DNA from 2 places in the Methylomarinum roseum genome. Region 2 is predicted to be linked to the other one. Evidence: riboswitches for the same ligand, from Rfam matches in the RefSeq annotation. Region 2 holds a riboswitch; the other holds the start of a gene.
What was found. A riboswitch is a leader RNA that binds a small molecule or an ion and turns the genes downstream of it on or off. The one in region 2 is predicted to bind cobalamin.
Positions count from the first base shown of each region.

Region 1: linked by a shared signal. The riboswitch ahead of Q9L42_RS14770 (CbtB domain-containing protein) and the one ahead of Q9L42_RS02270 (TonB-dependent receptor domain-containing protein) in region 2 are both predicted to bind cobalamin.

Region 1 is NZ_CP157743.1:3,217,267-3,229,531, reverse strand. It holds gene Q9L42_RS14815 (cobalamin biosynthesis protein) at 1-372, opposite strand, end outside; gene Q9L42_RS14810 (cobalamin biosynthesis central domain-containing protein) at 372-1,118, opposite strand; gene cobI (precorrin-2 C(20)-methyltransferase) at 1,127-1,903, opposite strand; gene cbiE (precorrin-6y C5,15-methyltransferase (decarboxylating) subunit CbiE) at 1,896-3,194, opposite strand; gene Q9L42_RS14795 (cobalt-precorrin-5B (C(1))-methyltransferase) at 3,196-4,296, opposite strand; gene Q9L42_RS14790 (precorrin-8X methylmutase) at 4,310-4,978, opposite strand; gene Q9L42_RS14785 (sirohydrochlorin chelatase) at 4,988-5,839, opposite strand; gene cobM (precorrin-4 C(11)-methyltransferase) at 5,836-6,615, opposite strand; gene Q9L42_RS14775 (CbtA family protein) at 6,608-7,336, opposite strand; gene Q9L42_RS14770 (CbtB domain-containing protein) at 7,342-7,521, opposite strand; cobalamin riboswitch at 7,634-7,844, opposite strand; gene Q9L42_RS14765 (ISNCY family transposase) at 8,363-9,931, shown strand; gene Q9L42_RS14760 (hypothetical protein) at 10,148-10,654, opposite strand; gene Q9L42_RS14755 (hypothetical protein) at 10,655-11,089, opposite strand; gene Q9L42_RS14750 (class I SAM-dependent methyltransferase) at 11,189-11,824, opposite strand; gene Q9L42_RS14745 (YkvA family protein) at 12,235-12,265, shown strand, end outside.
Region 2 is NZ_CP157743.1:387,800-400,064, forward strand. It holds gene Q9L42_RS02230 (universal stress protein) at 1-43, opposite strand, end outside; gene Q9L42_RS02235 (hypothetical protein) at 53-559, opposite strand; gene Q9L42_RS02240 (ATP-binding cassette domain-containing protein) at 562-2,445, opposite strand; gene Q9L42_RS02245 (hypothetical protein) at 2,727-2,918, shown strand; gene Q9L42_RS02250 (efflux RND transporter periplasmic adaptor subunit) at 3,113-4,138, shown strand; gene Q9L42_RS02255 (ATP-binding cassette domain-containing protein) at 4,141-5,889, shown strand; gene Q9L42_RS02260 (ABC transporter permease) at 5,895-7,019, shown strand; gene Q9L42_RS02265 (ABC transporter permease) at 7,022-8,134, shown strand; cobalamin riboswitch at 8,641-8,850, shown strand; gene Q9L42_RS02270 (TonB-dependent receptor domain-containing protein) at 8,956-10,767, shown strand; gene Q9L42_RS02275 (hypothetical protein) at 10,834-11,418, shown strand; gene Q9L42_RS02280 (DUF3014 domain-containing protein) at 11,500-12,265, opposite strand, start outside.

The sequences.
Region 1 (12,265 bases), 1.6 Mb from region 2:
AACCGTGGCGTTTTTACCGTCCTCGCCGCGGTATTTGTGTTTTTCCAGTAATAAGGCCGACATAGTCGCATTGGCCGCCAACAGCGCGGCCGCTTCAGCGACTGCGGGCGTGCCCATGTATTTGCGCACGGTTTCCGACGGATTCGGCACATCGACTTGCGCCAGTTGTTGCGCGCTGAAAAATTGCAAGGGCCAGCCGTGCCGCTGCGCCAGCTGTAAAATCGCGGCCTCGTCGTTTTTCTTGTCGATGGTCGCCAGGCCGGCAACGGCGCGCTTGTCCAAACCCGCCAGAACCAAAGCCTGGTCGACCGCGCTCTGCAAAGTAGCTGGCGAGGTATCGCGATCGCAGCCCAGACCCAGTATGACTTTCATCAGTTCTGATCCAGCGGCGGGCGATAAACCACCAGACGTTCGGCGAGTTTTTCCCAGCATCCGGGCTCGATGTCGCGACGGGTAACCCATAGCACGGCGCGATAATGGTCGAGATCGACCTGTTCAAAACTATCGAACACATGGATATTGCCGGGCAGCGGCGTCGGCCGCGACCACCAGTTCTTGGCGCCGGCCTCCTGCACGAAGGCAACCGGCTCTTCGTTGACGACATGCGCCGATACGCGGGTGATGTTGATTTTCGGCGCCTCGACCCGCCAGCCCAATTCCCGGCCCAGAATATCCACCGGGATGGTTTTGCCGACATCGGACGCCGTGGTCAATACGGCTTGCGCATCCAACAGCGCCGCCAACCGTTCGGCAAAGGCGTTGGCCCCGCCGACATGGCCGGACAACACCGGAATCACGAATTTCCCGGCATCGTCGATGACGACCACGCCGGGATCTTCATCCTTGGATTTAAGGTGCGGTGCAACAAGCCTGACCACCGCGCCCAGCGAAATGAACAGCACCAACTGATCGTAGTTTTCAAACAGCCTGCCGATATTCGTGCGCAAGGCGCCTGGCAATACTTCGATGGGATTGGCGATAGCCGGCAAATCGGCGGCGAATTTTTCCGAAACCGCCAAATGGGATTCGGGTAAGTGCGCGGCCAGGTCCAGGGCTTGCGAAAGGCCGTGTTTGGTGATCGCGACCAGGGCGATACGGGGTTCGGACAGTGAATTCATGATAGTATTTAGCTCGTTGTGGTTTTCTTGCGGCAGCCGCGAATCAGTTCGCCACGCCGCCGGTGCGGATTGCGGATCAGCAGCAAGGACAAATAGTTGACCTTTGCGCCGCGCAGATGCTCGATATCGCGCTCGACCCGTTCCTCCGGCGCGCCGGCCTTTTCGACGAAGGCCGCTTGCGCCAGCAGATTGCGGCGCTGCAATAAATCGATGATGTCGTCCAATAACGGTTTGACTTTCAGCAAGATCAGCGTGTCGAAATCGTCCAGCAAACGTTCGATCATGCCGATGCCATAACCGGCCGGAATGATCGCGACGGTCTCGTCGGTATCGGCCAGCGGCATCGCCACGCGCGCGGCGGCGGCGTTGAAAGACGACACGCCGGGTACGGTTTCTATCGCGACGGCGGCTTCCAAAGCCTCTACGGTGCGGGCCAGATGGCCGAAAGTCGAATAGGTGGAGGCGTCGCCCTCGACCAGAAACAGCACGTCCCGACCGCTGTGCAGATGCGCCAATACGGTTTCGGCGGCGCGCAGCCAGTAGCCGGCCAAAATCTCGGTATCGTGGGTCATCGGAAAGATCAACGCCGACTGTTGCGGCGGCAGGGCTAAGCCGCCGCGCAAGGCGATTTGCAAGGCATGGCTGTCGGCGCCCTTGCGCCGGACAGGATAAGTCCAGCAGCAATCTCGTCGCTGCAACAATTCCCAGGAGCGGCGGGTTATCAGGCCGGGATCGCCGGGCCCCAGCGAGACGCCGAACAGACGCCCTGGTGTACGCTCATTCATCGTTTGTTTCCTGTGGCGCACCGGATTGCGCGCAAACGATCCAGATCGGGTTTTCGGCTTGCAAGCGGTGCATGTGCAAAATCGGTTTGCTGCGTGCGGCTTGCAGCTGCACCACATCCCAGTCGGCGCCGGCCGCTTTCAACGCCTCTGTGGCCGTGGCCAGGTTTTCCAGCGTTGCGAAGTTCATGACCAACTGGCCGCCTTCGCGCAAACGATTCAGACATAGTGCAATCAGCTCGCGCAATTCGCCGCCGGAGCCGCCGATGAATACCGCATCGGGATCGGGCCAGCTTTCCAGGCCATCCGGCGCGCGGCCGTGGCGCAGCGTGTAGTTGCTGACTTGCAGACTGCTGCGGTTGGCCGACACGATGGCCACGTCTTCGGCGTTTTTCTCGCTGGCGTAGACATGGCCTTGCGGGCATAACCGCGCGGCCTCCAGGCCGACCGAACCGGAACCGGCGCCGATATCCCAGACGACGCTGTCGGGCTTGAGCGCCATTCGCGCCAATGAGACGGCGCGCACTTCGCGTTTGGTGATCAGGCCTTTATCGGGCTTGCGTTGTCGATAGCGCCGGTCCGGCAGGCCGAACAGCGCTTCTTGTTTAACAGGCTTGCGCCGGATCAGCACGATATTGGGGTCGGCGAAACGGCGGCCGGCGGCCTCGTCGACCGACAGCCAACCCGAGTTAGCTTCTTCGGCTTGCATCAGTTGGGCGGCCACCGCGATGTCGTAATCTTCGGTCAGTTCTTCCCGTTGCAACATACGGGCGATGCGGTCCGGGGTGTTGTCAGGGCTGGTCAACACCGCCGTCAACGGCGATTGCCGCAATAGTTGCAACAATCCGTACAAACCATGCCGGGCATCGGCGCCGCAAATCCATTCGCCGGCATCGCGGCTATGCACCGAACCGATGCGCACCTCTTGCCAGGCCAGCCCCAAACGCGCGCAGGCCAATTGCAGCATGGACAGGTTGGGTAGAATTTGTAGGCGTTCGCGGCCGAGTTTGTCGATCAGAAAATGGGCGATGCCGTGACATAAGGGATCGCCGGTCGCGACGACCACGACTTTTTTGCCGGTTTGTTGTGCCTCAGCTATCCACAATGGCACGCGGCTTAATTGACCGGTCAGGTCGCGGCGTTCGGCGCTTGGCGCTATTACATCGGTCAACAAAGCCAATAATCGCGATCCGCCGATCACGACTTCGGCCTGCTGCAGATACGCCAAGGCGTCGGCCGTCAGACTGCGGCTGCCGTTGTCCAATACGCCGATGATTCGGCAGGGTTCCATCATCTCAAAGTTCTCCTGCGACTTCGGCCAACTTGTTGCCGTCGAAATCGCACATCAATATGCGTAAATGAAATTGTCCGGCATAGCGCTCGCGTAACGTGGCGATGACGCGCCGGCCCAATGCCCGATAAAACGGATCGATCAAGCCCAATTCCTCCATGCGCTCACTGGCGTAACGGGCCATTTCCGATTGCCGAATCTCGTTGCAAACGGCCGGAGGAGCGCCAATCTCGGCGGCGATGTTCGCCAACAGATCGGTATTGACCGCGCTGCGGTTGGCATGGGTGATGGTTTCGCCTTGGGCAATCTTGGTCAGCTTGCCGACCATACCGCCGATCACCACGTGGCGAATCCCGCATTTGACTACGGTGTCCAGCGCGTATTTCAGGAAATCGCCCATCTGCACGAAGCAGGCCGGAGCCAGTTCGGGTAATTCGCGCATCGTGAACTTTTCGGTGCGGCCGCCGGTGGTCAATACCACGACAGCCTGGCCCTGATTGGCGGCCACTTCGATGCCTTGAATCACGCTGGCCCGAAACGCGGCCGTCGAATAAGGATGAACGATGCCGGTCGTACCCAGAATCGAAATCCCGCCGACTATGCCCAGACGATCATTCAGCGTTTTTTTCGCCAATTCTTCGCCACCCGGCACCGAAATGGTCACTTCCAGGCCCCTTTGTCGCAGCAACGGTCCTGCGGCGGCGCGGACGTTGGCTTCGATATTGCGGCGCGGCGCCGGATTGATCGCCGGTCCGCCGACTTCCAAACCCAAGCCTTGCATCGTCACCGTGCCGACCCCATCCCCGCCTTTCAAAATCACGGTATTCGCTGGTTCGGGAAGCAGGCGCAGGTCGGCGGTCAGCGGGGCCTTGTCGGTGACGTCCGGGTCGTCGCCGGCATCCTTGATGACCACCGCATGCGCCGATAGGCCATCGCAGAATGCATCGCTGACGCTAAACCATACCCGTTGCCCATTCGGCAACTCGCATTCGACTGTTTCCGGCACGCTGCCGGTTAATAGCCCCAACGCCGCGGCCCGCGCCGCCGCTGCGGAGCAGGCGCCGGTGGTATAGCCTTTGCGAGTGCCTTTGCGTTTACGTTCCACGCGCCGCTTCAGCCTATGCCGCTTGTTGCGCTTCGGCCAAGGCCAGCAAGGCGTGGATGGCGGCCACCACTAGTGTCGATCCGCCCTTGCGGCCATCGATGACGATCCAGGGGATGGTTTCGGTTTCGGTTTCGCTGAGCTGCGCCTTGGATTCGGCCGCCGAAACGAAACCGACCGGCATGCCGATGACCAGGGCCGGCCGCAGCTTTTCCTCCCGCACCATGCGCACCACTTCCAGCAAGGCGGTCGGCGCATTGCCGATCGCGACGATGCCGCCATCCAGCAAATTCAGGCGTTGCGCCTTGCGCATCGCCTGCACGGCGCGCGTGCTGTTTTCGGCTTTGGCCTGGGCGATGACGTCTTCGTCGGCGATGAACTGATGAGTGGTGACATTAAAATGATTCAGGCGCGGCGTAGAGAGGCCGACGCAAATCATTTCTACGTCGGCCACTATCGGCGCACCGCTTAATAGCGCTTGCACCCCGGCTGCCACAGCCTGCGGCGCAAATTGGGTCAAACCGTTGAATTCGAAATCGGCCGTGGCATGGATCATCCGGCGGACCACTTGCCATTCCTCGGTCGAATAGCCATGCGGGCCGGCTTCGGCATCGACGATGGCAAAGGAGTCGTGTTCGATTTGACGACCGGCATGGGTCAGTTGTTCGGTGACGATGTTTTTCATAAGGCGTTTTCAAGCATGGTGATGATGACCGTGACCATGATCGGCGGCGAATTCGCGATATTTACAGCCGTCGCATTCCATCATCATTGGTTGGGTGTTGGAAGTGGCTTCCTCTATGCGTTGATCCAGCAGTTCGTAAATTTCGTCCTCGAAACCCAGATAATCGCCGAGGGCAAAGTTAACTTGCGGATACTGGCTTTGCAGCCGCTCCATCTGACGGCGTATGCGTTCGATCAAGGTGCCGGTGAACAGATAAAACGGCAACACCACGATCTGCCGCATCTCTTGCCTGATCTGGCGCTGCACTACCGATTCCAAGCGCGGATGGGTGATGCCGGTAAAGGCGATATCGACCAGATCATGATCGCTTTCTTCGTACAGCCAGCGCGCGATTTTGGCGACTTCGCCGTTAGCGACCCGATCCGACGAACCGCGCCCCAACACGATGACGCCGGTATTGCGCGGGTCCGGCGCGTCCAAGGCATGCATCGCTTTGCTTAGATTGCGTTTCATCGCGGTCAGGATTTCCTCGCATGCGCTCAGGTGCCGGCAATAGATGAACTCGACAGCCGGATAGCGCAAACGGGCATGTTCGATATGCTCGGGGATTTCCATCTTGACGTGGCCGGCGGCATTTAGAATCAACGGCACGACGACGACCTGGCCGCCGCGTTGCGCCGCTTTATCCAGGCCCTCGTCCAACAGCACGTCGGCAAATTCTATGAAGCAGACTTCGATATGGCGTTGCGGTTGGCGTTTTCGCCATTCGTCGGCAAAGGCCAGAATTTCCAGATTGCCGGAGGCTTCGCGCGAGCCGTGGCCGACCAATAAAACGGTTTGTGTTTGTAAGTTTGAATTCATGTTTTCGTGGCCTTGCGGAAGCGATGCGAAAAACCGGCATCGTAGAGTTTGGAATGCTGAATCTCGGGCCAATAACGAGCGCCGAGCGCCGGGCTGGCGATGATCATCGCCTGGCTGTTAATCTTTTCGGCGCGGCAACGCTCCCGAATGTCTTGCAAGGTGCCGCGCACGATTTTCTCCTCGCCGGGCCAACTGGCTTTTTGCACCACCAGCATCGGCGCAGTCTCGGGCCAGCCTGCGGCCAGCAAGGCTCTCTGCACCTCGGCCAACAGCGTAATCGACAAGAAAAGACATAAGGTGCTGCGGTGCGCAGCCAGAGCTTCCAGTTCTTCGCCGGCCGGCATCGGTGTGCGCCCGGCGACTCGGCTCAAGATCACGGTTTGCGTGACTTCCGGCAGCGTCAAGGTTTCGCCGGCCGCAGCCGCCGATGCCAATGCCGAAGAAACGCCGGGCACTACCGCCCAGTCGATGCCGGCTTGATCCAGCGGCCGTACCATTTCGGTCAACGCGCCGTAAAGACAGGGGTCGCCGGTTTGCAGCCGGATGACGGTTTCATGTTGCCCGGCCTGCTCGATCAACCATGCGGTGATGTCGCCCAGCGTCATGTCTTTGGAATCTCGAATCAGACATCCGGCAGGGGCGTATAAGGTGGCCGCTTCATTAACCAAAGAGCCGGCAAACAACACCGCACCGGCTTGGGCCAATAAGCGTTGACCTTTGACGGTAATCAGTTCGGGGTCGCCTGGACCGGCGCCGACAAACCAGACTTTAGCCATGTGCGCTCTCCCGTGCCGGCGAAAGCGGATCTTGCTTTTTCGGCTCGAAACGAATCGCCAACGCCGCCGACAAGCCGCCCAAGGCCAGCCAGAACAGCAAATTGCCGAGACTGGTCGCCTGTACGAATTGCGCTTCCAATGCTGCCGGCGCCAGACTTGTCGCGATGGCCGGTTGCGGTGCGCCTATCGCATGTGGGAGGAATATCAGCAAAGCGCCGGCCCATTTTAAGACCTTATGGTTTTGCAGAAACAACAGTCCCAGGCCGGCTGCCGTCGCGCAAACCGTCGCCAACCACCAATATTGGCGGGCGACTAACTCGGCGGACTCGGCGCCGGGCAATTCCGGCGGCAGTCCCAAGCTTGGGGCTAGGAAAAACACCGCATATCCCGCCAAGCCCCATGCAAGGCCATTAGTCCAGCGCGAAGGCTTCCGCAAGCAATAGGCGCCCGTCAACATCGAGGCGAAACCGATGGCCATAAGGATGTTGCCGCTGACCGTCGCCAGCGTTCGTTGCCAGCCGTCCTCGGGCTGCCAGGCTTCGTCTAGGTGTTCATGACCGGCAATGGCGTCCGCTGATAAATCGGATGCCGACGACAGGGTTGTTTCAAAGGTCTCGGCTTGCAGAATCAACGGCGTAACCCATAGAATTTGAATCAGGGATAACAATATCGCCGCCGCAATTCCGGAAATGCCGGCAGACAACAGTAGTGATTTCGACATGCTCATCAGTGGCAAGGAAAACCGGTGGCGTGGCGGGTGTCGTGAGTCGTATTGTGTACTTCGGCAAGCGGCTTAAAACCAACGGCCAGCACCATGGATGCGCCGAACAGTATCATGGATACGCCAGAGATAATGCGCGCATCGAGCGCGGCAGCCAAAGTGGAAAACGTGGATTGAAAAAACATGTCAGTCTCCTCGAACAAAGTGGATTTCGGGAGCAGACTGGATAGGAAAATGACGCGTACAGAGACGGATTTCGAGAAGGTCTCCTGCCTGCGCTCTCCCACCGAGAGTCAGCAACCATAATTAGATCAGGCCGGTCTTCTGGCTCACCGTCATTTGAAATCGTCCACCTTCCCACACAAAACGCGCAGTGGCATCAGGACGAATCATCAGGCTTACAGCAGCGGGGGCTGCGCCGGACTCGATAGATAACTATCTCACCGGACTTCCCGTTTAACTTCGGCACACATATGCGGACCGAAGCACCTTATCGTTTAGCCAGTATAAATCATACGTGGTAAAAATGGCTACGTTTTTTGTTAATCCTCCTAAATTTTGTACTATCAAATGCCTTGAAGGCATATAAGAGGGGGTGTTACGAAAAATGAAGCCGACGTTTGTGGAACAATAGGCTCAATGTCATAAGGGTCGCAGCGCCGGCATAAGGTTAAGGGACGAACCAGTTTCGCCTTTTACGATGTTCGGCGCCTCATTGCCGAGGCCTCGCTCAGTGTGGATTTTGATAGGATTTACCACAAACCAGCCAATCCCACGAAAAATTCGCTGGTCGAGGTGCTGTTACGCATGGTGGCTTGATGAATTTTTAGAAAACTTCAGCTAGTTAGTGCCTGACCGAAAATTGATTATCCCTAAAATAATCAATGGGATATAATGAATTCCGGGAAATGAGTTTGCAGCCCAAAATCACGATTGTTGCGTTGCTCAATCCGTAAGGTACTGATTTTGGGTGAGCGCCGCCATAAAAATTTACGAAAACCAGAAATCTTCGTCCGTTGAAATCCTATGCGCACCGTCAAGAATCCGCAAATGAGCCTCGGTCAGGTCGATATTGCCGACATCGAGATTAACCTCAAATCCAGAGACGACATCCCGCAACTGCTGCTAGGGTTGCAGTACATCTATACCACGCCCGAACTGCGCGACCGTGTGTTCGCCATCCTCGAGCAGGTTATCCCCTACCGAAGCGGTCAGGGCCTTAGCGAAGCAGAGCGTCAGCAACCCGCTGACCCAGGGCGCGGTCGGCCCGGCCTGGAACAATGGAAAATTCTAGTGCTGGGCGTTTTGCGTCTGGGCCTGAATACCGACTATGACCGCATCCATGAACTGGCCAACCACCACAATACCATTCGACAGATGCTGGGCCATAGCGACTGGTGTGACGACACGAAGTATTCTCTCCAGCGCATCAAAGACAATCTGAGGCTGTTCACCCCGGAACTGTTCGATCAAATCAACCAGGAAGTGGTCAGAGCCGGCCATGCCCTGGTAAAAAAAAAGCCAAACGCTGGGCCAACCGTCCGCAGTGACTCGACTGCCGCCGCGACGGTCGACCACAGCGATAAACTGAGAGGACGGTGCGATTCCTTTGTGGTCGAAACCGACGTCCATTTTCCGACCGACATCAACCTGCTGTATGATGCGATCCGCAAAGCCATTGAAGAGAGTCATACGCTGGCGAAACACTATGACCTGCCGGACTGGCGCCAATACCGGCACAACATCCGGCGACTCAAACAACAGTACCGAAGAGCTCAACAGCTCAAACGCTCCACCAGCCAGGATGAAAACAAACAAGCCGTACGGGAACAAGCCATCCAACAGGCTCATCAGACCTACCTGGACCTGGCGAGCGCCTACCTGGGCAAATCCGAGCGCACCTTAAAACAAGTCCTGGACCGTGGCGCCCTGGCCGATGAAACGCAGCCGTTGCAATCCTACCAGGCCTATGCCCGCCTGCTGCTGGACCAAATTGAGCGCCGCGTCATACGCAGCGAGACCATCCCTCATGCCGAAAAGATCTTCTCCGTGTTTGAACCGCACACCGAATGGATCAGCAAAGGCAAAGCAGGCGTCCCGGTTGAGTTGGGTTTAAGGGTCTGCGTGATGGAGGACCACCATCGCTTCGTTCTTCACCACCTAGTGATGGAAAAGCAAACCGATGACAAAGTCGCCGTCGACATGGTCACCGAAACGCGCCGGCGCTTCCCCGAACTGACCGTGACCAGCTTCGACAAAGGCTTTCACAGCCCGGCTAACCAAAAGGAACTGAAAAATCATCTGGAACAGGTGGTTTTGCCCAAAAAAGGCCGACTCAGCGCCGCGGATCAAGCGCGGGAAGGCAGCAATGCTTTTAAACAACTACGCCACCAACACTCCGCCGTGGAATCGGCCATCAATGCCCTGGAGCATAACGGCTTGGATATCTGCCCCGACCACGGCCTCTATGGCTTCAAACGCTATGTCGCACTGGCGGTCGTCTCGCGCAATATCAAACGGTTGGGCGCCATCCTGCGTCAGCAGGCGCAGGCGAAAGAAAAACGCAAGCGCGGCCCCTACCAACAAGCGGCCTGAACAATACCATCGGAGTGAGAAAAGGCTCACTACAGGATAGTTGCGTCCGCAGACCGGTGAATGGCCCGCTAATGAAGAAATCAGACGAGTCAGCGATGGATTTTTTCCGGAAAATGGCCTGGGCTGATCAAAATGAGTGTGGCAAAAGTTGGGTATCGGTTGAAAAAAAGGCTTTTTCTGTCAGACACTAGTTACATTAAAGCCGCTTTATTTTTGTCAGTGCAATGAAAGTCTTTCAACCAACAAACCATTGATGACGGCAAAGATTATCAGATATAAACACAGCACCCACGTATAGGTCACGCCAAAATAATGGATCATTAACGGCAGCAACGGCGGTTTTATCGCCCGACTACAGAGAAAAGTCGCGATCAGCGCCTCTCGCATTCCTTTTTGCCGCAGTTCGCTCAATAGGGCGTACCAGGCATAGATCGGTCCCATTGAGACGATACCTCCGATCACTGCCATTCCCCAACCTTGGAGACCACTCTGTTTGCCCAAATAACGGCTGATTCGTTTAGGATCGACCACGAGATTGGCGATAAGCAGCAGTAAAAAAATCAGTCCTAATACGGGTATCAACTTTCCCATTGACTGTCTGAAAAAAGTCGGTGCTCGTATCGACGCTTCCGGATTAAGAATACCGACCAAGCCATAAGCGAACAATACCAAGACTAGAAACGTCCAGCCGTGGTAACGGTTTTTTTGTTGTTCGCCCCGCATTCAGATCGTACCCAGTAAGCGCAGGGTGGATGTGGTCAAAAACGCGATCGCAATGGCCATTAAAAAAGCGATCAGGTTGCGATAAACGGCAAAGCGCGCTCCCAATATCAACGCTTCGGTCGGTATCTGTATCATTCCGACTGTGACCCAGGTTACCAGCAGGGCGGTAACGGCTGTTAATCCTACGCCGCCATTTAGCATTTCTCCGGCCAATAGATAGCTGGCCAGCGGATGGCCGGCGGTCATGCTGCCGATAGTAGCGGCAAGCAGGGTATCGAGAAGAGAACCATTTCCAAATAGGCCAGCATAAAACTGCTCCGGGAACAGTGTGATTAGGAGACTGGTCAGCAACAGCATGCCGACGATAATAGGCAAGACATTAATGAAAGTCCGTGCGCTCTTTTCAAAGCAAATCAGTAAATTAGCTTTATACATAATGTTTACAGGCTCTTAGCTGACTATCTGCTGTTTACTTGCTGCAGGATCATCGGCGCATTCCAACTGAAGCGGACTCTTTACCACAACGGCGATCGATCAGCTTTCTGTTGTCGCCGAAACTACCACAAAAGAACAATGACCGCGCCCTGGGCGTAAGGCTTCGATCTCCCGTATTTCCGGAAGGGGGTGTGCGAGTGTCTGGCCCCAGGCATCAATGGTAAATCCGTTATCGAGTAGCAGCTTTTCCACTTCGTCGGCGGAAAAGAACGTGGCTTCCTGATAAAAAACGCTTTCGTGCTGATGCGCCAGATAATGTGCGCCGATCGAGCTGGTCCGGTCGATGAAGCCGATCACCAGACGCCCGCCGGGTTTGAGTATTCGGCGTGACTCGGCCATCATAGCTGTTGCTGAATCGACGAAACAAATGGTTGTCACGTTCAGGGCATAATCGAAACTGTCTGTCGCGAAAGGTAAATTCTCGGCCGTCCCATGCACGGCCTGGATTCCTCTGGCCCGTGCATGCGCCAGCATGGCGGGGGAAGGGTCTACGCCTACCTGTATGCCCAGCGGCGCGGCGAAACGGGCGCTGCCGACGCCGATTTCGAGTCCCAACCCCCGCCATGGAACGAAGGGGCGTAGCGCGAGAAGTTCCGAAATATAGGCGGCTTCATGTTTTTCAAACCACGCTTCATAGCGTAGATGATGATCTTCGAACGGTGCAATTTTTGGCATACAGAACGCTACCCCGGGAGCATTAAAGGTTTTATCCGAATATCCGTGACTGGATGCGGTTATTCAACGTTGGCTGTAAAATACTGGCATTTCCGATCGACATTGACAAGCGTAATTTGCGCCCATAATATGATTCACTCAGTAGTCGGTAGAGCTCCCGAGATTTATCTTTCTGCACGATGAGTTTTCCGCCCGAACTTTCACGATAGGCATCATTGTAGGCTCCTATCTTATTCGAAATCGATCAGTACTAAGCGAGTTGAGATTAGGTGTTAAACGAATTGCCGATTCCCCTGGTTGAGTAAGTACCTAATCGGTCTTTAATCGCATCGCTAGATTGATGTCCGAAGCCTCGGTGGCGCTTGCAATCCGCTATCCACTTTTTTGCAAGTCGCTTAACGGAATTCAATATGAATGTTGATGACAAAAACCGGCGCGCTA
Region 2 (12,265 bases):
CGGAAAAATCGGCCGCCAGTAAAATATGTCGATAAACATTCATAATAATCCTCTATGGGTTAGCCAGTTCTGGAAACAACAACGCCATCACTTGATAGGACGCCAGTATATATAAAAACGACACCCCCAGGGCGAAAATCAGCGGCTGCGACAAGGCGTATTTGAGGATATGCCCGGTCACGACCCAGTGCCACAACATCAAAATCACCACGACGACGAATGCCGGGGCGGAACCCTGGCCGACCAGCGAGGCGATCGCCGGCAAGGCGAATAAACTCAGCAGTGCGTCGGTGCCCAACAGCGCACAGGCGGTTTGCCGAAAACGTTCAGGCTTACCGAAAAGACTCAGCAGCCCCCAGGAGAAAACGATGATCAACACAACCTCGACCAGCACTTGCTGCAAGGCGCTGGACGCATCGGCGCTCAATTTAAGAATCAAAAAATTGATCGCCATATACACCGGAATCAAAAGGCGCAGTAACCACTGCGAAGCCGGAATATCCTGCGGTCCTTTTCTGAAAATGACTATTTCATAAAATAATTTGATGTATTCATACATGGCTATTCCGCTTGTTCGAGTTGTTCCTCCGCCTCCATCCAGTCCGCTTCGGCCTGCTCCAGGTCACGATCGACATCCGATTTCTGCGCCAGCAACTGCTTTAAGCGCTCTTTGTTGTCATCATCGTAAACCGTCGGGTCGGCCAGTTGCTGTTCCAATTGTTGTTGTTGCCGGTGATACCGTTCCACCTGCTGCTCGGCCTTTTTCAAGGCATCCATCAGCGGTTTCAGGCGTTTACGGCGTTCCGCCTCTTGTTTGCGCTGATCCTTGCGAGAAACGGCGGGCTGTGTCTCGGTGACCGCTTCGTCCGGCTCTCGTTTCCGTTCCGACAGCCAATTGCGGTAATCGTCCAGGTCGCCGTCAAACGGTTCGGCCGCGCCATCGGCGACCAGTATCAATTGATCCGTCACCGAACGCAATAAATGGCGATCATGCGAGACCAGCACTATCGCCCCTTCGTATTCCTGCAAGGCCACGCTCAATGCATGACGCATTTCCAGGTCTAGGTGATTGGTCGGTTCGTCCAGCAATAATAAGTTGGGGTTCTGATAGACCAGCAGAGCCAGCACCAACCGGGCTTTTTCGCCGCCCGAGAACGGTCCGACCGGATCGTTGACCTTATCGCCCCTGAAGTCGAAGCCGCCGAGGAAATTGCGCAAGTCCTTTTCGGTCGCCTGGTTATCCAGTTTTTGCAGGTGCCATAATGGACTTTCCTCCAGCCGCAGCTGCTCCAATTGATGCTGGGCAAAATAGCCGATATTCAGCGCCTCGGCCGTCTGCACCTCTCCGCCAAGCGCCGTCATTTCTCCGGCTAGCACCTTGATTAGGCTGGATTTTCCGGCCCCATTCGGCCCCAGCAGACCGATCCGGTCGCCCGGTGAAATCGACAATGAAGCTTGATTGATAATGATGTTGTCGCCATAACCGATGGTCGCCTCGTCAATTTTCAGCAACGGATTCGGCAGTTTTTCCGGTTTGGCAAAGGTGAAGCCGAACGGCGAATCGACATGGGCCTGCGCAATCAACTCCATGCGTTCCAACGATTTGATTCGGCTTTGCGCCTGTTTAGCCTTGGTCGCCTTGGCCTTGAAACGGTTAACGAAACTCTGAATATGGGCGATTTCTCGCTGCTGACGCTGATAAGCGGATTGTTGCTGGGCCAGCTTTTCCGCTCGCATGCGTTCAAAAGCGGAATAATTGCCGGTATAGATCTCGGCCTTGTTTTGCTCGATATGCACGATATGATCGGTAATCGCATCGAGAAAGTCACGGTCATGAGAGATCAACAACAAGGTGCCCGGATATTTTGTCAACCAATCCTGCAACCAAATCACCGCATCCAGATCCAGGTGGTTGGTCGGTTCGTCCAATAACAACACATCGGAACGGCACATCAGCGCCTGAGCCAAATTCAAACGCATGCGCCAGCCGCCGGAAAAGGAATTGACCGGATGATTTTCCTGTTCGGCGGAAAACCCCAGCCCTTTCATCAGTCTCGAGGCCCGGGCCTCGGCGGTATAGCCGCCGATATGCTCCAACGCGCCATGCAGTTCCGCCAACTTGATGCCGTCGCCGTCCAGCTCGGCCTGTTTTAATTGCCGTTGCAGCCGCCTTAATTCCTGGTCTCCATCGATCACATAATCGATCGCCGCACAGTCCAGCGCCGGCGTTTCCTGGGCGACATGGGCGATTTCCAGATTAGGCGGCATCGAGAATTCACCTTCATCGGCGTGCAGTTCATTACGCAGCATCGCGAATAAACTGGACTTGCCGACGCCATTGGCGCCGGTCAAACCGACTTTCTGGCCTTTATGGATGATCAAAGAAGCCTCGCGAAACAGCACCCGGGTACCGCGACGCAAGGATATATTTTTAAAATTCAGCATATTATCCGTTAAAACTTAAAAAACCACGGTCAAACATCGCGCCAACGCCGAACCTTAGGAAGTAGCAATTCCCATATTTGAGCATTCTTGCTGTGTTTAGGGCATGGGGTGTGTCTGTCGAGGAGCGCCGTAAACCCATCCCTAGGGGCTTGACGGCCGCATCCTTGCTGCCGACATCCTCGCCAAACACACCCCATGCCCTTTTTGACCGCCAAACTGGGAATTACTGCTTAGGAAGCGGGCATAGAAGCCAAAACAGATTTCCGGGTTAAAATAGCATCATGAAAGCAAAATTCCGCAAACCTGTAAATCCACTGTTCAAACCGCAGGACCGTTATTACGTTAACGAACGAGGTTGGTGGTTTTACACGGTCGACATGATCAGCGGTCCTTATGCCACTAAGGCGGAATGCGTCGATGCCTGCCGCAGCTATATTCAAAAACGCGATGGCGTGTTTGCCGAGACCTGCTAAACTACGCCATCTAAACATCGCCCTATTCTACAATGTTCGCAACGCAACATTGGCTTTTTTAGCCAACGCCTCGCTTAAATAAGCGGAACCAGGACCGTTGCCAGCAAATATTTCAGCTGCGCTAACGATAAATCGTGTACATTTTGCTTAAGTCCGCGAGATAACCCAGATAGAAATTCTTCCGGCGATCCATTATGAAAAAAAAGAAGCTCATAGCGCCAGCGATGCTGTTTATTTCCGCTGTCTTGGCCGGCTGGTTTTATCGTCACTCGGGTCAGCCCGATCCAGACCGATTGACCCTGTACGGCAACATCGATATCCGCCAGGTTAATTTAAGCTTTCACGACCCGGAGCATATCGAGCAAATCGTCGTTCAGGAAGGCGAACGCGTCAAGCAGGGACAACTACTGGCGATCCAGGACCTGCAGCGCTTCCAATACGCCATCGACAGCGCCGCCGCGCGTCTGGCTCAGCAACAACAGGTTATGAACCGGCTGCTCAACGGTTCCCGGCCCGAAGAAATCGCCAAAGCACGCGCCGACGTCAAGGCGGCTGAAGCGGAAGTCGACTTCGCCGGCAAGGAGCTGAAACGCCTACAGACGCTAAGTCGAAAAAAGCTGGCGTCGATTGAAGCCGCCGATCGCGCTCGTTCGGAACTGGATTCGGCCCGGGAAAAACTGCAGGCGTTGAGAGAACTGCATGCGCTCACCGTCATCGGTCCGCGCCAGGAAGATATTGAGGCGGCCCGCGCGTCGTTAAGAGTCGAACAAACGGCCTTGAAGTTGGCCAAAAAAATCTGGCAGGACGCCCATCTTTATGCGCCGGACGACGGCGTCATCCAGAACCGCATGCTCGAGCCGGGCGACATGGCGGATGCGCAAACGCCGGTGTTTACCTTAGCCCTGACCGATCCGGTTTGGGCCAGGGTCTACGCCTCGGAAACGGATTTGGGCAAACTGCGCCCGGGCATGGTCGCCGAGATTCGTTCGGACAGTTTTCCCGATCAAGCCTATCAAGGTTGGGTCGGCTATATTTCGCCGACCGCCGAATTCACGCCGAAAGCCGTCGAAACCGTCGAACTCAGAACCAGTCTCGTCTATCAGGTGCGCGTGTACGCCTGCAACCCCAAACATCAACTTCGCCTGGGTATGCCGGTGACGGTGTCGATTAAGCTGATACAGCCCGATGTAACGGGCAGGCAACACTGTACGGGGGCGTAACGATGAACGAAACGCCAGCGCCGTTAAGGTTGCAAGGCGTCAGCAAGGCGTTTGGCGCCGCCCCCCCGGCCTTGCGCGACATCTCGTTACGACTACGAACAGGCAGCGTCACAGCCTTGCTCGGCCCGGACGGCGCCGGCAAGACGACGCTGTTGCGATTGGCCGCCGGCCTATTGCTGCCGGATACCGGCAACATTACGGTTTTCGAACACGATAGCGCCATCAACCCGACCGAGTTGCATAAACTCAGCGGCTATATGCCGCAGCGTTTCGGACTCTACGAAGATCTCAGCGTTCAAGAGAACCTGACGCTTTACGCCGATCTGCACGGTATCGAGGCCGCCGAACGAGACAGTCGCTTCGCCGAACTGACCCAAATGACCGGCTTGGCGAAATTCGGCTCCCGGCTGGCCGGACAACTCTCCGGCGGCATGAAGCAGAAACTCGGCCTGGCCTGTACGCTGGTCAATCGGCCGCGTTTACTGCTGCTGGACGAACCTTCGGTCGGTGTCGACCCGGTTTCCCGGCGTGAACTTTGGCATATCATCGATGAATTAATCGGCGCAACCGGAGCAACCGTGCTGTTGAGCACGGCCTATATGGACGAGGCGGAGCGCTGCAGTGATGTGGTGTTGCTGGATCAAGGACAGATATTGATGCAAGGGGCGCCGGCGCAGTATCACGCTAAGGCGGCCGGCCGCTGCTTTATCGTGACCAGTAAAACTCAGTCCAAACGACAGCTTCAACGCAAACTGGCCGCAACACCCGGCATCATCGATGCCTCGATACAGGGTGAAGGGGTTCGAGTCGTGATCGGTGACGATGCACAAGCCGTTGGAACGACGCTTGCCGCCGACGCGGCTGAGCTAAAGATCGAACCGGCGCCTCCCAGGCTGGAAGATGTGTTCGTGATGCTGTTGCGGCAGCGGCGTGATGGCGGCGCATTATCGGCAAGCGGCGCTTATCCCGGAAACGATTTTGTGGCGCAGAATGGTGGCGAAGCGGTCATCGACGTCGTCTCAGCGGATCGCTGGTTCGGCTCCTTTCAAGCCGTCAAAAAACTGTCTTTCAATGTGCGTCAGGGCGAAATTTTCGGCCTGCTGGGCGCCAACGGCGCCGGTAAAACGACGACCTTTCGCATGCTTTGCGGTCTGTTGCCACCCAGCGGCGGTCAATTGCGCGTCGCAGGCGTCGATTTGCGTCGAGCGGCCGCCCGCGCCCGGTCGCGGCTGGGTTATATGTCACAGAAGTTCTCGCTATACGGCCAACTCAGTGTGCGGCAAAATCTCGATTTTTTCAGTCAGGCCTACGGTCTATCCCGGCAAAAACGCCGAGCCCGGATTGACTGGGCGCTGCAACAGTTCGACTTGAGCCCCTTCGTCGATTCCAGCAGCGGCGAGCTGCCTTTAGGTTATCAGCAGCGCTTGGCGTTGGCCTGCGCGTTGATGCATGAACCCGACATACTGTTTCTCGATGAACCGACCTCCGGCATCGACCCGCTGGCTCGGCGTGAATTCTGGCATCGCATCAACGATTTGGCGGCGCAAGGCGTGACGATACTGGTCACGACTCATTTCATGGAAGAGGCGGAATATTGCGACCGCTTGTTGATACTCTGCGAAGGCGAGATCCTGGCGTCTGGAACGCCGCTCGAAATCAAACAACAGAGTCACGGGAGTGAATGTTCGGCTGCCGTCAGCATGGAAGAGGCTTTCATCCGTTTACTTGAAGCGACGAACGCAAGCGCTTAAACACCATGTCTGCACGCTATTTACGCTTAACAGGACTGATTCGGAAGGAATTTCTACAAATCCGGCGCGACCCCAGTAGTCTGGCGATCGCCTTCGTGATGCCGGTTTTTTTATTGTTGCTGTTCGGCTACGGGGTATCGCTGGATGCCCGCAATGTGCCGATCGGACTGGTCGTCGAAAAGATATCGCCGGCAACCCGCAGTTTCACCTCCGGATTCGAGGCTTCCGATTATTTCAACGCCACCTATTTTGCCGATATCAAACAGGCGCGACTTGCGCTGCAGACCCGCAAGATCAACGCCATCATTCGCATCCGCCCCGATTTCGACCGCCAGTTGCATGGCCGCCGCGCCCCGGCTTCGATTCAACTGATACTCGATGGCGTCGATGCCAATACCGCACGGCTGGTTTCAGGTTATGTACAGGGGGTCTGGAATAACTGGCTAACCCAATATGCCGAACAACACGGACAACAGGCGAGTCTGCCGGTATGGGTCGAACAGCGCATCTGGTATAACAGCGCCTTGCGCAGCCGCAGTTTTTTGGTGCCAGGGTTGATCGCCGTCATCATGACCCTGATCGGCGCCTTGCTCACCGCCCTGGTGGTCGCCAGAGAATGGGAGCGCGGCACGATGGAAGCCTTGATCGCAACTCCAGCCAGCGTCAGGGAGGTGTTGTTGGGTAAATTGATACCCTATTATATCCTGGGCATGGGCGGCATGCTGTTGTCGATCGCAATGGCGGTATGGTTGTTTCGAGTGCCGCTGCAGGGTTCGCTGTGGGTGCTGCTATTGACCGGCACCCTGTTTCTGCTGGTGGCGCTGGGCATGGGTTTGGTGATTTCCATTACCGCTAAAAACCAGTTTGTCGCCGGTCAAGTGGCGATTATCGTGACCTTCCTGCCGGCCTTCATCCTGTCCGGTTTTATATTCGACATCAGCAGCATGCCGGCGCCGATACAGGCGTTTACTTATTTGGTCGCGGCCCGTTATTTTGTCGCGATCCTGCAGACGGTTTTTCTCGCCGGCAATGTCTGGAGCATCATCCTTCCCAATGCCTTGGCGCTCTTGCTGATGGCCATGATATTTTTCGCGTTGGCGTTATCGCGGGCGCCAAGACGTTTGGAGTAAGTATGTGGAGCCGAATTTGCGCCCTGTTAATCAAGGAGTTTTTGAATCTGCTCAAGGACAAGAAAAGCCGTTTTGTATTGATCGGGCCGCCGCTGATTCAGATGTTCGTATTCGGCTATGCCGCCACCTACGATTTGAATAAAATACCGCTGGCGATCTATAACGAAGATTCCGGCGAAGCTTCCCGGGACCTGGTGGCCCGCTTTCAGGGCGCGCCCGCCTTCGAGCAGGTGCTGTACATCACTCGCCATGACCAAATCGCCGATACCCTGGACCATAAGACAGCGCTACTAATCGTGCATATCGGCGAGCATTTCAGCCGTGATTTACTGAGCGCGCAACGAAACGCGAAGGTGCAGGTGCTGTTGGACGGGCGCAACTCCAATACCGCTCAGATTGCCCTGGGCTATGTCCAGAGCATAATCAGCGATTTCAATTTATCCTGGATCAGAGAACATGGCTTAACGCAGCCGCCGGCTAGGCTGGAAATCAGGGCCTGGTTTAACCCCAATCTTGTAAGCCGCTGGTTTATCGTGCCGGGCATCGTCGGCCTGTTGACCCTAGTGGTCACCGTGATTGTCACGGCGTTATCGGTCGCTAGGGAACGCGAACAGGGAACCTTCGATCAGTTGCTGGTGACTCCGTTGACGCCGTTGGAGATATTGATCGGTAAAGCGATTCCTGGCTTGCTGATCGGCTTGCTCGAAGCATCGTTCATCATCGCCATGACGGTCGTTTGGTTTGAAGTGCCGTTATTAGGCAGCATCGCAGCGCTTTATCTGGGAATAACCTTATTCGTCTTCGCCGTCATCGGCATCGGCCTGATGATTTCATCATTGGCGGTGACTCAGCAACAAGGCTTACTGGGCGGCTTTCTGTTCATCGTGCCGGCGGTCATTTTGTCCGGTTACGCCACCCCGATCGCCAATATGCCGCCTTGGGTGCAGACACTGACACTTATCAACCCCCTGCGATATTTTCTGGTCATCGTCAGGGCGGTGTTCCTGCAAGGCGCCGATACGGCAAGCCTGCTAAACCAGTATTGGCCGATGGCGCTGATCGGCCTGCTTTGCCTGGCGTCGGCCGGCTGGCTGTTCCGACGCCGGTTATATTAACGTGGGGCATTAACGGTAACAAACAGCAATGCAAAGAGATCGGTCCGATGGATCAAAAGAAAAGTAAGCAAGTTGCCCTGAGCGATCCTTCATCCAGGGCAGAGCTCGTATCAATGAAATATTAATGCCTTTCGGCCCAAAGAAAGATAGCAAAAAGCGCGTTTTTTGCAAAAAATCATCTGTATAATTTTTAGCCGGATTAACAACAAGCTTTAATTATCAATGGTTTTTATGAAAACTTCAGCGTTTGTTAACAGAGTTATCCACAGTTATTGGGGATAACGAGCGCCTGTGGCCAGCAATTCCCACTTTGGCGTTCAAAAAGGGCATGGGGTGTGTTTGGCGAGGATGTCGGCAGCAAGGATGCTGCCGTCAAGCCCCCATGGATGGGTTTACGGCGCTCCTCGACAGACACACCCCATGCCCTAAACCCCGCAAAAATACTCAAACTGATGAATTGCTGGCCTGTGGCGATTGTTGTTGACTAACAACAATAACTCCGTATAATCGGCGCCCTGCTTTCTGGTGCCTTGTGACTTTGCCAAGGCTTAAAAGGGAAGCCGGTGCGTTATTCGATAACAATGCCGGCGCTGCCCCCGCAACGGTAGATAAGTAAAAGAGCGGTCATAGGCCACTGTATCGATGATATGGGAAGGCGACTGTTCTGGCTTCCGCCACTTATGAGCCCGGAGACCTGCCTGAAAGTATCTCGGTGCAGCGGAGGGCTGTTAACGAAACGGGCAATCATCTGTTGTCTTTTCCTACTTCCTTCCTCTGCAATTCATTCAGCTTTCGTTTGCGCGGGCGGCGCAGAGGATTCTATGCATAAATTTGTATACAGCTCGTTGTTATTGGCCGGATTGAACCCGGCAACGGCCGACGAATCGGTCAACCTTCCCAACTATGTGGTCACGGCCACGCGTACCGACACCCCGGTTAACCAACTTTCGGCAGCGACGGTGACTTATACTCGCGCCGATATCGAACAATATCAAGTCAACAGCCTGCCGGAACTATTGCAACGCGCCACCGGCATCGATATGGTTCAAAATGGCGGGATGGGTAAAAACACCAGTATTTTCATGCGCGGCACCAATTCCGATCATGTCCTGGTGTTGATAGACGGCATCAAAGTCGGCTCGGTGACCACGGGAACAACTCCGTTTCAATACTTGCCCATCGATCAAATCGAACGGGTGGAAATCATCCGCGGCCCGCATTCCAGTTTATACGGCTCCGAGGCCATCGGCGGCGTCATCCAGATATTCACCCGCCAAGGCAAACAACAAGAAAAACCCAATATCACACTGGATGCCGGCGGCGGCAATTACGCCACCTTGGAAACTTCGGGCTCTATCAGCGGCAAATGGCGTAACGCCTGGTATAGCTTATCGGCCTCGCATATCAATACCCAGGGCTTCGATGCCCGCAAACCTACGACGGGTTTTTTTGCGATCGATCATCCGGACGATGACGGTTACTACAACACCGGCTTGAACGCCAAACTCGGTTATCGATTCGACAATAACGCCGAAGTGGAAGCCTTTTACATGCGCAGCGAGGGCAGAACCGACTTCGACGGCACCCCCGATAAAACGGAATTCGTCAATCAGTTGGTCGGCCTGTCCGGCGCACTCGATATCACCGATATCTGGCATGCAACGTTCCGGCTAGGACAAAGCCGTGATGACAACGATAACTTCGCTCCCGACGGCTCTTTTTACAGTCATTTCGATTCCACTCGCTGGAACGCCAGTTGGCTCAATGAACTGCAATTGGCCGAAGACCATCAATTAATCATCGGCGCCGATTACCGTTTCGATGAAGTCGACAGTAGCACTCATTTTACCGAGACTGAACGCTATGATGCCGGTGTGTTCGCCGAACTACACAGCCGTTTGTTCGACCGTCACTACCTCAATGCCTCGGTGCGCTGGGACGAAAACGAAGCCTTCGGAGACTATGTGACCGGCAGCTTCGGCTGGCGTTTCAACTGGAATCACGGCCTCAGCGCCTTCGCCAGCTTCGGCAATGCTTTCAAGGCACCTACCTTTAATGAGTTGTTCTGGCCGGATACCGGCTTCGGCGGCGGCAATCCCAATTTACAGCCGGAAGAATCGACGACGTTCGAAGTCGGTTTGGCGGGAAACCACGATTGGTTGACCTGGGAAGTGCGCGCCTACCACACCAATATCGACAACCTGATCGCCAGCTGGCCGCCGCAAAATATCGATAAGGCGCAAATCGACGGCATCGAAACCGACATAGGCGCGGAGATTTTCGGTTGGCATAACAAAGTCGGCTTTCAGCTTTTGAGTCCGAAAGACCGCATCACCAACAAGAGACTGCCGCGCCGAGCCGAAAAAATTCTGAATTACGATTTATCCCGTTCATTCGATGCGCTCGATGTCGGCGCAACGATATTAGCGCGCGGCGACAGTTTCGACGATACCCGTAACAATACGAAGATTCATGGCTTCGTCACCGTCGCCCTCAGAGCCGCGTACCATTTCAACCAGAACTGGCGAGTCAGCGCCAAACTGAATAATCTGCTGGATAAACAGTATCAACTGACCGATACTTATAACACCGCGGATAGAAACTTTTTTGTTTCCATCCATTATAATAACTGAACCGTCAGGCCACGGATGGCGAAAAATTTAACCCGGATTCATTAATCTAATCACAGAGGAAACACCATGCTGAGCAAACTACTTCCTGCACAACTCAAACCAGGGGCTTTCGCCCTAATGGTCGTCATGGCGGCCACCCGCATTCATCATTTCGGCGACACCGTATCCCTGCCCGATGCCTCTCTGGCGGTGTTTTTCCTGGGGGGCTTATGGTTCGGCGGCATCACGCTGTTCATCGCCTTGCTGTTGGAGGCTGGTTTACTCGATTATGTCGCCATCAGTCATTTTGGCGTCAGCGACTATTGTGTCTCGCCCGCTTATGTCTTTTTGATTCCATGCTACGCCGCACTATGGTTTGGCGGCCGCTACTGCAAACAATTTTCCGATCGCAAAGCGTCCCATCTGGCATTACATTTCGGCATACTGGTCGCATCGGTATCGGTGGCGTTTTTGATTTCCAACGGCAGCTTCTATCTGCTGTCAGGCAGATACCCTGATAACAACTGGGTCGAATACAGCAGCCGCGTGATGATGTATTATCCGCCTTATCTGAAATACACCTTGATCTATAGCGCAGGCCTGTTCGGCCTGGTTCAATTCTTCAAACAATTGACGACATCGACCCCGGAAAGCGAATTGCCGAAGGCCTGATAAGCGAACATTTCCGGCGCTTCGCCGACTTTCAGTCACTACTGATATGTCGGGTTACCCAGGCTAACCCGACATTCCATCTCATTCGCCTTGCAAAGCAACCAACGCCTGAACCAGTTCCCTTAATTTTTGCTGAATGATCCGGGTATTTTCGGGCCCCATTCTCAACATCTGCTTCTGCACCGGACTCAATGCTTCCAAGTCCTGATCGGCGAATTGATAACGCACCGACTTCCTGACCAATGCGACCCGTCCATCTATTGCCGGCGCCGCGATCATCTCGGCGGCCGCTTTTTTGAACAGATCCTCCAACTGATAGTGTTGCGGATAGGCGAATTCCTGATAGACCTGCTGCAACAGGGGGCGCAATTTCTGATAACTATTCATCGCGGCTTCAACGTCGATAGCCGCAAAAGCGCGCGCCAAACGGTCATAACGCCGGTAACTGCGCTCGGCGATGAACAGTCCTTGTTCGTCTTTTTCCGCGACGAACGGCTGCTGCAACGCTAGAAAGCTCATATGCTTAGCAAGCCGCTGGCCTTGAGAAAAGTCATTGATGACCCATAGATATTTACGGATCAGCAGCTCTTCCTGCAATTGATCGGCAAAACCGCCAGACAAAGCCAACATTTCCCGGCGAAACAATGCATCGCTGTCCTCCAGCGCCGGCAAAGCTTCAGCCTTTTCCGGCGTTGGAGGGATCGCGACGTCCTCCCGATCGGCAGCCTCAAAGGGGGGGCGACGATCGGCGGAAAGCCGCTCATCAGGCAAGCCGGACGCCGCCTGTTCAGGCTTCATCTCGGCCTCCGGCAACACCAACTCGCGGTTTTCTTCGCGCGGCCTGTCT